Cupriavidus metallidurans CH34: one gene and its partner. The main gene of each other region encodes a partner of the protein of the gene in region 2 in a complex. Links are inferred from orthologs where the notes say so. Each region holds a gene or a part of one and is shown on either strand. Other genes may lie near its edges.

Region 1 (2,985 bases), 1.7 Mb from region 2 along the record:
GATCGCGCAGCAATGCGACCTGGGCGTGGGCGATTTCGTGTGGACCGGTGGCGACTGCCACATCTACAGCAACCACTTCGAGCAGGTGGAGACGCAGCTTTCGCGCGAGCCGATGAAGCTGCCAACGCTGCGAATCAAGCATCGTCCCGACAGCATCTTCGACTACAAGTACGACGATTTCGAGCTGGTCGGCTATGAGTCGCACCCCGCGATCAAGGCGCCGGTGGCCGTATGACGCTGCTGACACTGATCGTCGCGCGCGCGCGCAACGGCGTGATCGGCCGTAACAACACCTTGCCGTGGCGCCTGCCGGAAGACTTGCAGCATTTCAAGCGCACGACCATGGGCGCGCCGATCATCATGGGTCGCAAGACCTGGGATTCGATCGGCCGGCCGCTGCCGGGGCGCCGCAATATCGTGGTGACCCGCAACCGCGACCTGCATATCGAGGGCGCCGATGTGGTGGGATCGATCGAGGATGCGCAACGGCTGTGCATAGGTGCGGAACAGGTATTCCTGATCGGCGGCGCACAACTCTATGCGGAGGCACTGCCGAGCGCCGATCGCCTGATCGTCACGGAAATCGACGCGGATGTGGAAGGCGATGCGTTCTTCCCGGCCGTGGACCGCACGACATGGGTCGAGACCGCGCGTGAGCTCCACCATTCGGAAACGAATGGCTTCGACTATGCGTTCGTGACGTACGAACGGCCGGCTTCCGGGGAAGAATAAAAAAGGGCGGCGCAAACGGGTTCACCCGCTTGCGCCGCCCTTCGTCGTCCCTGATCGGCCCTTGTCGTCTCTCCCGTTTGGAAGAGACGCACAAACCATCAGTTCCCGGCGATCGTCATCTGCTCGATCAGGATCGAGCCAGTCTCCTTGGTGCCACGCACCAGCGCATCGGCACCAACAGCAACGATCTGGCGCAGCATCTCGACCATGTTGCCGGCAATCGTGATTTCCTCCACCGGATACTGGATCACGCCGTTTTCGACCCAGTAGCCCGAGGCGCCGCGCGAATAGTCGCCGGTAACGTAGTTCACGCCCTGCCCCATCAGCTCGGTCACCAGCAGACCGGTGCCCATCTTCTTCAGCATCCCGACGAAATCGTCGCCCGCTTGCGTCTGCGAGCTGGTCAGCGTGAGGTTGTGCGAGCCGCCCGCGTTGCCGGTAGTCTTCATGCCGAGCTTGCGTGCCGAGTACGTCGACAGGAAGTAGCCCTGCACCACGCCGTCGCGCACCACGTCGCGTTCGTGCGTGCGCACGCCCTCTTCGTCGAACGGCGCGCTGCCCATCGCGCCCGGCACGTGCGGCCGTTCGTAAACCTGGATGTGCGGCGCGAAAACTTCCTTGCCCAGCGTGTCATACAGGAACGTCGACTTGCGATACAGCGCGCCACCCGACACCGCCTGCACGAACGCGCCTAGCAGGCCAGCAGCCAGTGGCGCCTCGAACAGCACCGGGCACTTGCGCGTGGACAGCTTGCGGGCGTTCAGGCGGGCCAGCGCGCGCTCCGCCGCATAGCGGCCAATCGCTTCCGGCTCAGCCAGCGCTCCGGGAGCGCGCTTCGACGAATACCAGTCATCCCGCTGCATGCCGCCGCCTGAACCGGCGATTGGCGCACACGAGATGAAGTGGCGAGAGTAGGGATAGCCGCCCGAGAAGCCGCGCGACGTGGCCAGCACGAACTGCGAGTGCTGGGCCGACACGCTAGCGCCGTCGCTGTTGCGAATCTTCGGCGAGACGGCGAAAGCCGCCGCTTCGGCGCGGCGGGCAATGTCGATCGCGCCTTCGGCATCGATGGTCCACGGGTGGAACAGGTCCAGATCCTGGGGGTCGCGCTCCAGCAACTCTTCCTCGGCCAGGCCGGCGCAGTCATCCTCGGCCGTGAAACGGGCGATGTTGTATGCGGCTTCGGCCGTGGCACGCAGCGCGGCGGCCGAAAAATCTGACGTGCTGGCATTGCCGCGACGCTTGCCGATCATCACCGTCACACCCACCACCTTGTCGCGATTCTGCTCGATGGTTTCCACCTCGCCCTTGCGCACCGACACCGACAGGCCACTGCCCTCGGAAATCTCGGTGGCGGCATCCGTCGCGCCGAGCTCGCGTGCCACACGCAGCACATCGGCCGCCATGGCCTTGAGCTGGTCCTGGGTGTAGGTGAAATGCGCGGTCTGTTCAGCGGTCTGGCTCATATGGGCGGGCGTGATCAAAAGTCCAAACGGGAATCATAGCAAGATAAAATGCCGCCCATGACGCGAAATACCCGTAACAATCCCAATGGCCGATTCCCGGGCGCCTTTGCCCCGGAGGATGAGGACGACCTGCCCAAGAGCAAGTCCCAGCGCAAGCGCGATATGACGGCGCTACAGGACATCGGCGCCGAGCTGGAGTCCCTGCCCAAGGACAGGCTCGCGCGCGTGCCCATGCCCGAGGCGCTGGCCGACGCGATCCACGCGGCCCGCAAGATCACCAGCCACGAAGGCAAGCGCCGCCAGATGCAGTTTGTCGGCAAGGTCATGCGTGGCCTGGACGACGACGAAATTGCCACCATCCGGGCGGCTCTGGAAGGCTTCAAGGGCACCAGCAAGGCCGAAACGGCCCGGATGCACCTGATCGAGCGCTGGCGCGAGTTGCTGCTGGCCGACGACGACGCGCTGACCAAGTTCCTTGGCGAGCACCCAAGCGTGGACGTGCAATCGGTACGCAACATCATCCGCAATGCCCGCAAGGAAAAGGAACTGGCCAAGCCGCCGAAGTACTTCCGCGAGTTGTTCCAGGCCATCAAGACCGCACTGGAAGCGAAGGACGCCGACGCGGCCCCAGACAACGCACCGGAGCCCGAAGCATGAACCCGCAGACCCCACCGACATCGCCCGTCGCCCGCAAGAGCCCAGACGAGCTGGTGGTCGGCTTTGTGTCGATTTCCGACCGGGCATCGTCCGGCACGTACCAGGACGAAGGCATCCCCGCGCTGCGCGA
Region 2 (2,990 bases):
GGTGGCGCAGTTCCGCGCGATTCCGAAGATGGTCGACATCTTCCATAACGGCAGAGGGCTTGGCTGGCACGAACACGACCCGGCGCTGTTCCATGGTACCGAGCGGTTCTTCCGCCCCGGCTACGCGGCACATCTGGTCGGCGAATGGATTCCGTCGCTGGAAGGCATCGACGCCCGGCTCAAGGCGGGGGGCATGGTGGCTGACGTGGGGTGCGGGCATGGTGCCTCGACGATCATCATGGCGCAGGCCTATCCGGCTTCCACGTTTCGCGGCTTCGACTACCACGAGCCGTCGATCCGGTACGCGACCGAGTCTGCCAGACGTGCTGGCGTGAGCAACCGCGTGACGTTCGAAGTGGCGGCGGCCAAGGATTATCCCGGTAGCGGATATGACCTCGCGACGGTCTTCGACTGCCTGCATGACATGGGCGACCCGGTTGGCGCCGCGCGGCACATCCGCGAATCGCTGAAGCCCGACGGGTGCTGGATGATTGTGGAGCCGTTTGCCAATGACCGGCTGCAGGACAACCTCAATCCGATCGGGCGCGTGTTCTATTCGGCGTCGACATTCATTTGCACGCCGGGATCGCGGTCGCAGGAGGGGGCAATGTGCCTGGGAGCGCAGGCCGGTGAGGCCCGCATGCGTGGCGTGACGGAGCAGGGCGGCTTCGGCAGCTTCCGCCGCACGGCGCAGACGCCGTTCAATCTGGTGTATGAGGTGAGGCCGTAGTCTTGACCAGGCGGCACCCCTCTCCCGCAGGCAGGAGAGGGGCGAACTTCGGCCGTCAGGCCGTGCCACCCACCGTCATGTTCTCGATCCGCAGCGTTGGCTGACCCACGCCCACCGGCACGCTCTGGCCTTCCTTGCCGCAGACGCCCACGCCCGAATCCAGGCGCATGTCGTTGCCGATCATCGTGACGTCCTTGAGCGATTCAGGGCCGTTGCCGACCAGCGTCGCGCCCTTGACCGGGTACGTGATCTTGCCGTCCTCGATCATGTATGCCTCGCTGGCCGAGAACACGAACTTGCCGTTGGTGATGTCGACCTGACCGCCGCCGAAGTTCACGGCATAGAGGCCGCGCTTGACGCTGGCGAGGATTTCCTGCGGATCGCGGTCGCCGTTAAGCATGTAGGTGTTGGTCATGCGCGGCATCGGCAGTGCGGCGTAGCTCTCGCGGCGTGCGTTGCCGGTGACCGGCATCTTCATCAGGCGCGCGTTGAGCGTGTCCTGGATATAGCCGCGCAGGATGCCGTCCTCGATCAGCGTGGTGCACTGCGTGGGGTTGCCTTCGTCATCGAGGTTCAGCGATCCGCGGCGATTGGCGATGGTGCCGTCGTCGACCACGGTCACGCCCTTGGCCGCCACGCGCTCTCCCATGCGGCCGGCAAACGCCGAGGAACCCTTGCGGTTGAAGTCGCCCTCCAGGCCGTGGCCCACGGCTTCGTGCAGCAGCACGCCGGGCCAGCCCGGCCCGAGCACCACGGTCATCGCGCCAGCCGGGGCGGGACGCGCCTCCAGGTTGACCAGCGCCGACGACACCGCTTCGTCCACGTATTTGCGCAGCAGGTCGTCGGTAAAGTAGCCGTAGGCATAGCGGCCGCCGCCGCCCGAGGAGCCGATCTCGCGCCGACCGTTCTGTTCGGCGATGACGGTCACGGACACGCGCACCAGCGGACGCACGTCGGCGGCGATCACGCCGTCGCTGCGCGCCACCAGCACCACGTCGTACTCTCCGGCAAGGCCGGCCATGACCTGCACCACGCGCGGATCCTTGGCGCGTGCCAGCTTTTCGATCTTCTCGAGCAGCGCCACTTTCTCGGTGGCGGTCATCGAATCGAGCGGATCGTTCGGCGCGTAGAGGTTGCGGCCCGTGTGCGAGGCGAGCGAGCCCGCCACCTTGACGCGCCCGCCGCCGCTCTTGCCGATCGTGCGGGTAGCCGCGGCGGCCTGGCTCAGGGCCGGCAGGCTGATGTCGTCGGAGTATGCGAAGGCGGTCTTGTCGCCCGAGACGGCGCGCACGCCAACGCCCTGGTCGATGCTGAAGCTGCCCGACTTGACGATGCCTTCCTCGAGGCTCCAGGCCTCGTTGCGGGTGTGCTGGAAATACAGGTCGGCGTAGTCGACCTTGTGCGTGAAGATGTCGGCCAGCACGCGCTGGAGCTTGGCTTCATCGAGCCCGTACGGCGCCAGCAGCAGTTGCTGGGCGGTGGCCAGGTTGCGGATTCCGAGATCGCCAGCGTTCATGATTGTCCTTTTCGATACCCCGTGGCGGTCTGCCACGGTGGCCTGCAATGTGAATTTCCGTCAATCCTACAGCACGCGGTGACGCAGTGCCGGCAGGTTCTGACGCACTTCGGCAAGACGGGTCGGGTCGACCGTACCCGACACTATGCCTTCGCCCTCGGGCAACACGCCCATCAACTCGCCCCACGGATCCACCAGCATCGAGTGACCCCAGGTGCGGCGGCCATTTTCGTGCTTGCCGCCTTGTGCCGCGGCCAGCACATAGCACTGGTTTTCGATCGCGCGGGCGCGCAGCAGGATCTCCCAGTGAGCCTGGCCCGTGGTGTAGGTAAAAGCCGCCGGCATCAGGATCAGGCTGACATCGTTCTTGCCCGCCAGTCCGCGATAGAGCTCCGGAAAGCGCAGGTCGTAGCAGACCGACATCGCCACCCGTCCGCACGGCGCATCGAAGGCCACCGGTGTCTTGCCGGCCAGGATCGTGCGCGATTCGTCGTAGCTCTCGGTGCCCTTCGTGAAGCCGAACAGGTGGATCTTGTCGTAGCGCGCCACGCGGCGGCCATGCGGATCGAAGGCGAGCGACGTGTTGTAGACGCGCGCATCGTCGTTGCACCACATCGGCAGCGTGCCGCCCACGAGCCAGACGCGATGGCGCCGCGCGGCATCGGCCAGGAAGCTCTGCACCGGACCGTCGCCATCCTGTTCGCGGATGGCGACCTTGTCGGTCTCGTGGCGGCCCATCATGCA

What was found. The genes of interacting proteins can lie anywhere in the genome.
Region 1: the proteins of tldD (region 2) and pmbA are in contact, whole or in part, in a solved structure (PDB 5NJ9), measured with the Escherichia coli proteins. The link is inferred for Cupriavidus metallidurans CH34 from one-to-one orthologs.

What each region holds. Positions count from the first base shown.
Region 1 is NC_007973.1:2,794,213-2,797,197, forward strand. The notes cover bases 15-2,927. They hold pmbA (metalloprotease PmbA), read right to left. Parts: upstream 2,199-2,927; coding sequence 831-2,198; downstream 15-830. Other genes in these bases: RMET_RS12905 (thymidylate synthase), read left to right, coding at 15-235; RMET_RS12910 (dihydrofolate reductase), read left to right, coding at 232-732; yjgA (ribosome biogenesis factor YjgA), read left to right, coding at 2,256-2,855; mog (molybdopterin adenylyltransferase), read left to right, coding at 2,852-2,927. Also shown: more of RMET_RS12905, read left to right, coding at 1-14; more of mog, read left to right, coding at 2,928-2,985.
Region 2 is NC_007973.1:1,075,703-1,078,692, forward strand. The notes cover bases 17-2,934. They hold tldD (metalloprotease TldD), read right to left. Parts: upstream 2,247-2,934; coding sequence 786-2,246; downstream 17-785. Other genes in these bases: RMET_RS04980 (class I SAM-dependent methyltransferase), read left to right, coding at 17-730; RMET_RS04990 (carbon-nitrogen hydrolase family protein), read right to left, coding at 2,313-2,934. Outside these bases: more of RMET_RS04980, read left to right, coding at 1-16; more of RMET_RS04990, read right to left, coding at 2,935-2,990. UniProt on the Escherichia coli protein: Metalloprotease involved in CcdA degradation. Suppresses the inhibitory activity of the carbon storage regulator (CsrA).